One region of the Pseudomonas sp. R5-89-07 genome, then DNA from elsewhere that is predicted to be linked to it. Evidence: riboswitches for the same ligand, from Rfam matches in the RefSeq annotation. Region 1 holds a riboswitch; each other region holds the start of a gene.
The links. Region 1 has a riboswitch for cobalamin ahead of C4J94_RS12430 (CbtB-domain containing protein). Riboswitches for the same ligand answer to the same signal wherever they lie in the genome.

Region 1 (3,270 bases):
GAGTACTACCCATGACTCGTCCTTTTGCGGGTCGTAGCCCACGCCCACCTCGCCTGCGCGCCCAGTGAACTGGTTGATGAATATCAGCGAGCGGATGTCATGTTTGCGCAGCAACGGGGAAATATCGATTTTGTCCTGGCCACTGACAAAATCCATCAGTTGGTCCGGGGCGTATAACGTCGCGTCAGCGGCATCGTCATATACGAACGTATCGCTGCCCGCGCCACCTCGCATGTGGTCCGCACCGGCGCCGCCTTTGAGGCGGTTGTCGGCGTCATTTCCGATCAGTACGTCATGGCCTGAACCACCGATGGCATTTTCCAGGGTGACGCCGTTGGCGATGGAAACGTTGCCCTTCAGCCCTCCGACGTCGGAAAAGGATCCGGCGCGCAGGTTGATCACCTGGTTTTGATGATATCCGGAGAAGTCCAACGTATCGTTGCCGCCACCATCCCAGACGCAGAATACGGCGCCGTCGCGAGACGAATTCAAGGACAGATCGTCTCGCTGGGTATTGGAATTGAACCCGTAGGTGGTGTCGGTGTTACGGGTCTGGTGGTTGGCGCCATAGACCCGCTGAGACCAGGCGATATCGGCCATCAATGGCGAGGAGGCATATTGCCCCTTGAAGTCCTGATGAGTATGGCTCTCGTCAAAATAGCTCATGACCGAATAAGCCCGACTGTCTTGTGCATAAGTGGCATGCTCGGGGTAGGTGACAGGCCCACGAGTCGTATCATAATCACCTGTATGTGCGGCCCCCAGGGTGTGCCCGATCTCGTGAGTGAGCGTGTGCCGACCGAAGCCGTTGACCGTCGGCACGCGGTTATCCGCATAGCTAGGGTTTACACGTACCCGCCCTTGACGATGTGAGAACAGCCCATCCGCGACTGCCGGCGTCTTGTCATTGACAAACCGTAACCGGCCTTCGGACTCAACGGCCTCCTCTTCGAAAGTGACCCTCGCAACATCCGCCCAAGCCTGCATTGAGCGGCGTGCCTGGTCTTTTTGTGTTTCATTGAACTTGCTTTCATTTCTTGCGATTTCATTAAACGTATAAGAGAGCCGCACCTTGTGATCGCCATTATGGTCCTCCAACCGGCGCCCCCGACGATCAATCTGGCGAGCCATATCGGCCAGCGACCAAGAGGGCTTGTGAAAGCTTGCGCGGGCATGGGGATCGTCGACACGCAGGGTTTCGTCCAAATGTGCCGGGGCGTTGACGCCTGGCGATTGTTGCTGGGAACCGGACACTGTTTGCAATTGATTAACAGGGTCATAAACATGACTCGAATTAAAAGCGGCGCGAGATACATTGGCCATTAACAAACCCTTATAAACTGAATGACACTTCAATGTTCAAGAGCCCAGCTTCCAACACCAAACCATTAAAATAAAGCGCGGCAGCTGCACAAACCAATTGAAGATATTACCCACTGACTGCTCATGCCCAATCAACTCAACATGCGCCCCCGGCTTAATTGACGCCCGGTCTCGCCCGTGTTTTCCTATGCATCTTGTTTCGGGTGCCCTTCACAGGGTGAAACGGGAAACCGGTGACGCATGCCTTGGTTGATCAAGGGCATGCACAGTCCGGTGCTGCCCCCGCAACGGTAAGCGAGCGAAGCGTCAAATCCACTGTGCCAGTGCATGGGAAGGAGACGCTTGACAGGCCAGGCGCCCCTCGCGAGCCCGGAGACCGGCCCGAAAAATTCAGATAACAAACCCGCGGTGGGCGGGCGCTGTTTAGAACCCTGCGGGCTTGGCTCGCGGGGTTTTCATGCGCTCGTTCCACGCAAGACACCTGAAAGGGACGCGCCATGTCGATCATCAGCAGCACCTCGCCCGCAACCAGCAGCACCGCCACCCTGAGCCAACGCCTGACCGCCGCCATCGGCGCGTCGATCCTGGGCGCGTGCCTGGTATATTTCGCCGGGTTTTCGCATATCGAGGCCGTGCACAACGCCGCCCACGATACGCGCCACAGCGCCGCGTTCCCGTGCCACTGAGGGCTGGCGAGATGATCAAGCGTATTGCGCAAACTGCGGGTTTCACCGGCTTGCTGGCCGCCCTGCTGCTGACCCTGTTGCAAAGTTTTTGGGTCGCCCCGCTGATCCTGCAGGCGGAAACCTTTGAAAGCGCCCCGGCTGCGGCCGAAGTGGCCCATGAGCACGGCGCCGGGGCCGGCGCCCATACCCATGACGCCGAGGCCTGGCAGCCGGCGGACGGTTGGCAGCGCGTGCTGTCGACCACTGGCGGCAACCTGGTGGTTGCCGTCGGCTTTGCCTTGATGCTGGCCGGCCTCTACACCCTGCGCGCGCCGACTCGCACGGCCCAGGGCCTGCTTTGGGGATTGGCGGGCTACGCGACATTCGTGCTGGCGCCGACCCTGGGCCTGCCACCGGAACTGCCCGGCACCGCCGCTGCCGATCTGGCACAGCGCCAAGTCTGGTGGATCGGTACTGCGGCCTCCACCGCCGCAGGGATCGCACTGCTGGTATTTGGTCGCAGCGGGCTGCTCAAGGTACTCGGCGTGGCGATCCTGGCCGTGCCTCATGTTATCGGTGCGCCACAACCGCACGTGCATTCGATGCTGGCCCCGCAAGCCCTGGACGCGCAATTCAAGGTTGCATCGCAATTGACCAATGCCGCCTTCTGGCTGGCCCTTGGCCTGATCAGCGCCTGGCTGTTCCGTCGCCATCATGACGATCAAGCCCCGGCATGATTCTGGTGGTCGGCCTGGGTTGTCGGCGTGGGTGCGATGTTCAAGCGCTGCTGGCGCTGTTCGACAGCGCCCTGGCCGAAGGTGGCCTCGAGCGCGAACGGGTTGACGCCCTGGCCAGTATCGACCTGAAGCAGGCCGAACCGGGCCTGCTCGCCCTGGCCCAGTTGCTGAACCTGCCGTTGCAGTGTCTCAGCGCTCAACAGCTGGCAGTGTACGAGGACCGGCTCAGTCACAAGTCAGCACTCGCCTTCGCCCATACTGGCTGCCAAGGTGTCGCCGAAAGTGCCGCCCTGGCCCTGGCTGAACACCTGGCCCACGCCCCTGCCCGCCTGCTGATCACCCGCAAACAATCCGCCCAGGCCACCTTTGCGCTGGCCTGCGCCGGCTGAACTTCCGATAATCGGCCCTTTCGATCATGAATGCGGTTCATGCTCGCCCGTTTTGAACAGGAACTCCCATGACCGTCTACTTCATCGGCGCAGGCCCCGGCGACCCGGAATTGATTACCGTCAAAGGCCAGCGGCTGATCCGCAGCTGTCCGGTGA
Region 2 (3,270 bases), 1.2 Mb from region 1:
CGCGCAGCCCACCAGGACAAACTGCACGCGCCGCACCGGGATGCCGAGGGAGGCCGCCGAATCGGTGCCGAAGGTAAACGCATCCAGTGCACGCCGATGCCACAAACACACCACCAGCCCCGCGAGCGCCACCGGCACCGCCAGCCACACCGATGGCCAACGCACGCCGCTGAGGTTGCCCAACAGCCAGAACATGATGCCGCGCGCCTGTTCGGAGCTGGCGGATTTGGTGATCAGGAACGCGGTGAGCGCATTGAACAGCTGCGAGCCGGCGATGCCGGCGAGGATGATCTGCCCGGTGCCGCTGGACGAGCCGCTGGCCCGCGCCAACAGAATCACCAGCGCGAACGCGGCCATGGCACCGACGAATGCGCCGGCCGACAACGAAATCAAACCGCCGCCCACGCCGATCAACGCAATCAGCACCGCACCGGTCGAAGCGCCGGCGCTGATGCCCAGCAGGTAAGGGTCGGCCAACGGGTTGCGCAGCAATGATTGCAGGATCACCCCACAGGTCGCCAGGCCCGCACCACAGGCGCCGGCGACCAGGGCGCGGGTCAGGCGGTAGTTCCACACCACGCCTTCATCGATGGGGTCGAGTGCGTAGCCGGCCGCCCAGAGTTTGTTGGCGAGCACCTGCAGCACCACCTGCGGCGAGATGGCGGTTTCGCCGATGGCCACACCGGCAAGCAGGGCGACCAACAGCAGCGTGAGGGCGAGCAGGGTCCGTATCATTGCGGCAGGTCGTAGCCGTCGATGGCGGCAGACAGTTGTTCAAGGCCATCGAAGGTGCGCAGGCTGGCCTGCAGCGCCAGGGCATCGAGGATGATGATGCGGTTGTGCTTTACCGCGTCCATGTTGCGGGTCACCGGATCGCTGCGCAGGAAGGCCAGTTTCTTTTCATGGTCGTCGGCGGGATAGCGGCGGCGGTCCATGCGCGCGATCACCAGAAAGGTGGGGTTGGCCTTGGCGATGGTTTCCCAGCCGACGGCAGGCCATTCTTCATCGGACTGCACCACGTTGCGCAGACCGAGGGTTTGCAGCATGAGTTCGGGAACGCCTTTGTGGCCCGCCACGTACGGGTCGCTGGCCATTTCTGCGCTGGAAAACCACACCAGTGCGCTGGCCTGCTTCAAACCTTTGCGCTGCGCGGTGGCAATGGATGTGGCCAGGCGCGCCTTGAGTTGGTCGGTAAGCTGCTGGCCGCGAGCTTGCACGTCGAAGATCTCGGCCAGTTGGCTGAGGCTCTTGTAGATAGTCTCGATACGGAACGCTTCCAGTCGCGTGCCGTCGGCGCCCACCCGATTGTCCTTGGCTTCGCAGTCCGAAGGTAGCAGGTAAGTGGGGATGTTCAGCTCGTGAAACTGTTCGCGGGTGCCCACTACGCCTTGGGGGCCGACCACCCATTCCAGCTCGGCGGCCACCAGTTGCGGGCGCTTGGCGATCACCGCTTCGAAGCTCGGTTCGTTATTGGCCAGGCGCTCGACGTTGTCGTTCTGCGCCTTGTACTGCGGCAAAACATCGTTGAACCACAGCGAGGTGCCGACCACTTTATCGCCTACGCCCAACGCATACAGCATCTCGGTGGCGGCCTGGCCAATGGTCACGCTGCGCGCTGGCGCTTGCTGAAACGTGATGGGGTTGCCGCAGTTTTCCAGCGTCAGCGGGAAGTGGGTAGGCGCCGCTTGGGCCAGGGCACAGCAACCCAGGCCGATGATCAGGGCCGTAATGCGTGGCAGCATGGGGCAATCTCCGTTTGAACCGTAGGTGAAGCAGGGGAGGTACGGTACGGAAAAACACCCACGAGCGCTGCCGGCCGGGCAGGGCAAGGATGGCCTTCCCGGACACCCCGCCGGTTAGTCAGTCACTGGGCCGGCAGGTCTCCTGACTGATGCGTCGTCGCCATGCTCCGGCCTTCCCGGACAATGTCCAGTGGCAGTGGGGAGCAGGCTCGGCACCTACAGTTGCGGGGGCAGTTTCGATTGACGTCGCGGGCGGCGTTTCGAATTCCCTATTAGTCCCGTGGGGGAACCGGCGGCGCTATGGTAGTTGATTCGGCCCTTGAGAGGGAGGTCGAAGTGACACCGGTCACAGGCGGATATCCCCAGGCTCGCGGATCAGCGCTTCGATGCGCGTTCCCGTGGCGCGCTCTTCGTTGCTGAAGCCGTCGTAGTCGGCGAGGTTGCCGAAGTGGATGCCGGTCAACTGTTCGATCTGGATCACGCTGCGCTGGTAGGTCCTGAGCGGGCCGAACACCAGGTCCAGTTGGCCCAGTTCGCGGCTCTGGTCGATCATGTAGGCGCTGGCCGAGGGTTTGCCGTCGTCGCTGAGGTAGGCCACGACTTTCCAGAACGCCTTGGGGATTTTCACGCCACGGTACAGGCGGTCGTCGTCGGCGAACACCGGGCCGGTAAATACGCTGGCGCGGGCTTTCCAGCGCTGGTTGTTGTCGAGAATGTAGTCTTCCAGTTCCAGCCAGGTCTTCTGGTTGAAGCCGCTCATCTGCGGCGAGCAGTTGGTGAAGTGGAACGTGTCGCCATTGGCGGTGTTCGCGTCGTCGCCCCAGTTGGGGTCCTGGCGCCGCACCAGGTGGCCACGGTCGAGGCCATTGCCGGCGTAAAGGTCTTCGCCCACCTGGGCGTCGATGGGCAGGCGACCATCGTAGGCCCAAGTGTCGTTGCTGCGCACGATATCCACGTGTTTTGCGCCGTCGATGTTGACGCCGACACACAGGGCCAGCCGTCGGGAGCGCGACATGCTGATGGAAAAGTGCGTGTAGTCCAGGCGCCCGGGCTGGGCGTCGCTTGCCTGGGCCGGGTCCAGCGTGGGCCAGGGCACCCCGAAGCTGCCGAGAAAATCCTCGGCGTAGCCGCGGCGGTCTTGCAGGTCCTTGGCTGCGGTGACGCGTGGCGCCGTGGCCCTGGCTTCCAGCAGGGAGCGCGTGGGCGTGATCAAGGGCCGAAGGTCAGCCAGCCTTGGGCGGTAGGCCAGGTCGATTTTGACGTTGCGTGTGGGCATTGGGTATTCCTCATGGGTATCGGATAAACACGACTGCAACATGATTTCATGACAATTTGGCCCAGGCGGCAGACTCGGGTCTATCCTGAACTCGTTAACCGGCCGTTCACCACACGCCAAAAAGGAGCCAGCTTATGTGTGTTCGCCAACCGCGTAATCCGATTTTCTGCCTGATCCCGCCGTACATGCTCGACCAGATCGCGCGCCACGGCGATAAAGCGCAACGGGAGGTCGCGCTGCGCACGCGCGCCA
Region 3 (3,270 bases), 1.5 Mb from region 1:
GGTGGCGGTTCGCAGGTCAGCCACGCGGGCATCTACGTGGGCGAAGGCCGTTTTGTGCACGCTCCGCAGACCGGCGGTACGGTGAAGCTGGATACCCTGTCAAAGGCGTATTGGCAGAATGCCTACCTGAGCGCCAAGCGGGTGTTGCCGGCAAACCTGGCGCGAAATCCCTGAACAAAACACCAAACCAAATGTGGGAGGGGGCTTGCCCCCGATGGCGGTGTATCAGTCACTATCTCCAGTGGCCGACACACTGCTATCGGGGGCAAGCCCCCTCCCACATTGCTTTGTGGTGTGCATGAGAGGGTCTACTTGGCAGCAGACACCCGCCACACCTTATTCCCCACATCATCAGCCACCAGCAAAGCGCCTTGCTGATCGATCACCACGCCCACCGGCCGGCCCATGGCGTTCTCATCCTTGTCGAGGAACCCGGTCAGCACATCCACAGGCAGACCTTTAGGCTGTCCACCCTCGAACGGCACGAAGATCACTTTGTAGCCACTGTGCGGCTTGCGATTCCACGAACCATGCTGACCGATGAACGCGCCGTTGCTGAACTGCGCCGGGAGTTTGTTGCCCTGGGCGAATGTCAGCCCCAGTGAGGCGGTATGAGGGCCCACCGCATAATCCGGCGCAATGGCCTTGGCGACCAGCTCCGCGTTCTGCGGGTTGACGCGCACATCCACATGTTGCCCGTAGTAGCTGAAAGGCCAGCCGTAGAATGCGCCATCCTTGACCGAGGTGATGTAGTCCGGCACCAGGTCGCTGCCAATTTCATCGCGCTCGTTTACCGCCGTCCACAATTTGCCGCTCTGCGGTTCCCACGCCATGCCATTGGGGTTGCGCAGGCCAGAGGCGAAAATACGATGCTGGCCCGTGGCGCGGTCGACTTCCCAGATCGCCGCCCGGCCTTCTTCGGCTTTAAGGCCGTTCTCGCCGACGTTGCTGTTGGAGCCGACGCTGACATACAGCTTGCTGCCATCGCGGCTGGCGATCACGTTTTTGGTCCAGTGATGGTTGAGGCTGCCACCTGGTAAATCGACGACCTTGGTGCCTGCCACCTTGATCGCGGTTTCGCCAGGCTGGTAAGGGAAGCGCAGCAGCTTGTCCGAATCCGCCACGTACAGGTCGTTGCCGACCAGGGCCATGCCGAACGGCGAGTTGAGGTTTTCCAGGAACACCGTGCGCGTTTCGGCGACGCCGTCGTGGTCGGCGTCGCGCAGCAGGGTGATGCGGTTCGGGCTCGGCACACCGGCCCCCGCGCGGCCCATGACCTTCTCCATCACCCAGCCGCGCACGCCCTTGCTGTCATCCGGCTTGGGCGGTGCGTTGGTCTCGGCCACCAGGATATCGCCGTTGGGCAATACATAGAGCCAGCGCGGATGGTCCAGACCCTCGGCGAACGCAGCCACTTGGGTGCCGCCAGCGGCCGTTGGCCTGGCGCCGTCCGGCCAGCCGACCGCCGGTGCGATATTCACGGTGGGGATCAGCGTCTTGTTCGGTTCCGGCAGCGTGGGCGAGGGCCCGGTGCCGTCGACCACCTGCAGGGTCGAGCTTTCTCCGCAGGCGGCGAGCGTGCCGGCCAGCATGATCAGTAGGGCGAGTCTGGTTTTGTGCATGGTGTTCTCCTGAATACCTGTAAGGGTAGAGAAGCACATCACCTTGATGGTTCAAGTACAGGGCCAGCTTTAATTGACGCTCCACCCCCAACCCACTAACCTTCGCGGCTTGTTCCAGGTGCTCTGTGGCGTATGCGTCAACAGAGTGAAACAGGGAAGCCGGTGAGTGAGCGCACTTGTACACAGTGCCGCCGCAATTCCGGCGCTGCCCCCGCAACGGTAAATGAGTCAAGACGCTGCCTTCTGCCACTGTATCCACACGATATGGGAAGGCGCAGCGCCGGCCTTAGCGCCACTCATGAGCCCGGAGACCGGCCTGAAACATTCAACAGCATCACGGTGGGCGATGCTTGGCTGTCTGTTTTTCTTTTTTCCTGCCCGCCGTTTTTGTCCAGCCCCAACGGAGAGCTGCCATGACCGATACCCCCGACCGCGACGAGCGCCACCTGGCGCGCATGCTGCGCAAAAAAGCCGTGATTGACGAACGCATCGCCAATTCGCCCAATGAGTGCGGTTTGCTGCTGGTGCTGACCGGCAATGGCAAGGGCAAAAGCAGCTCGGCCTTCGGCATGTTGGCCAGGGCCATGGGGCATGGCATGCAGTGCGGCGTGGTGCAGTTCATCAAGGGCCGCCACAGTACGGGGGAAGAGTTGTTTTTCCGACGTTTCCCCGAGCAGGTTCGCTTCCACGTGATGGGCGAAGGCTTCACCTGGGAAACCCAGGATCGCCAGCGCGATATCGCCGCCGCCGAAGCGGCCTGGGCGGTATCCCGGGCGATGCTCAATGACCCTGCCATTGGCCTGGTGGTGCTGGACGAATTGAACATCGCCCTCAAGCACGGCTACCTCGATCTGGACCAGGTGCTCAGTGACCTGCAAGCGCGGCCGCCGATGCAGCACGTGGTGGTCACCGGCCGTGGCGCCAAGCCCGAGCTGATCGAAATGGGCGATACCGTCACTGAAATGGGCATGCTCAAGCACGCGTTCCAGGCCGGTATCAAGGCTCAGAAAGGCGTCGAACTTTGAATCAGCCCCGTCATTGCCCGGCCGTATTGATCGCCGCACCGGCGTCCGGCCAGGGCAAAACCACCGTCACCGCCGCGTTGGCGCGCCTGCACCGTAACCTGGGGCGCAAGGTGCGCGTATTCAAATGCGGGCCGGACTTCCTCGACCCGATGATTCACGAACGCGCCAGCGGTGCGCCGGTGTATCAATTGGACATGTGGATGGTCGGCGAGCAGGAAAGTCGACGTTTGTTGTGGGAAGCGGCGGGGGAGGCCGACCTGATTCTGATCGAGGGCGTGATGGGCCTGTTCGACGGCACGCCGTCCAGCGCCGACCTGGCGCGCCACTTCGGTGTGCCGGTGCTGGGGGTGATCGACGGCACGGCCATGGCGCAAACCTTTGGCGCGCTCGCGCTGGGGCTGGCGCGCTACCAGCCGGACTTGCCATTCGCCGGCGTGCTCGCCAACCGTGTCGGTACCTTGCGCCACGCGCAGTTGCTCGAAGGCAGCCTGACCGAAGGCTTGCGCTGGTACGGCGCGCTTTCGCGTGAAACCGGCATCGAATTGCCCAGCCGTCACTTGGGCCTGGTGCAGGCCAGCGAACTGAATGACCTCGACGTGCGTCTGGACGCCGCCGCCGAGGCG

Region 2: it holds a riboswitch for cobalamin, as region 1 does, so the genes downstream of both, C4J94_RS18025 (ABC transporter substrate-binding protein) here and C4J94_RS12430 (CbtB-domain containing protein) in region 1, are expected to answer to the same signal.
Region 3: it holds a riboswitch for cobalamin, as region 1 does, so the genes downstream of both, cobO (cob(I)yrinic acid a,c-diamide adenosyltransferase) here and C4J94_RS12430 (CbtB-domain containing protein) in region 1, are expected to answer to the same signal.

What each region holds. Positions count from the first base shown of each region.
Region 1 covers NZ_CP027727.1:2,726,834-2,730,103, reverse strand. Annotated here, with positions in the region: gene C4J94_RS12435 (M10 family metallopeptidase C-terminal domain-containing protein) at 1-1,323, opposite strand, end outside; cobalamin riboswitch at 1,508-1,723, shown strand; gene C4J94_RS12430 (CbtB-domain containing protein) at 1,821-2,009, shown strand; gene C4J94_RS12425 (CbtA family protein) at 2,021-2,725, shown strand; gene C4J94_RS12420 (cobalamin biosynthesis protein) at 2,722-3,114, shown strand; gene cobM (precorrin-4 C(11)-methyltransferase) at 3,183-3,270, shown strand, end outside.
Region 2 covers NZ_CP027727.1:3,944,302-3,947,571, reverse strand. Annotated here, with positions in the region: gene C4J94_RS18030 (iron ABC transporter permease) at 1-735, opposite strand, end outside; gene C4J94_RS18025 (ABC transporter substrate-binding protein) at 732-1,742, opposite strand; cobalamin riboswitch at 1,857-2,051, opposite strand; gene C4J94_RS18020 (DNA/RNA non-specific endonuclease) at 2,089-3,018, opposite strand; gene C4J94_RS18015 (M4 family metallopeptidase) at 3,153-3,270, shown strand, end outside.
Region 3 covers NZ_CP027727.1:4,256,953-4,260,222, reverse strand. Annotated here, with positions in the region: gene C4J94_RS19380 (C40 family peptidase) at 1-174, shown strand, start outside; gene C4J94_RS19375 (sorbosone dehydrogenase family protein) at 309-1,622, opposite strand; cobalamin riboswitch at 1,722-1,957, shown strand; gene cobO (cob(I)yrinic acid a,c-diamide adenosyltransferase) at 2,036-2,647, shown strand; gene C4J94_RS19365 (cobyrinate a,c-diamide synthase) at 2,644-3,270, shown strand, end outside.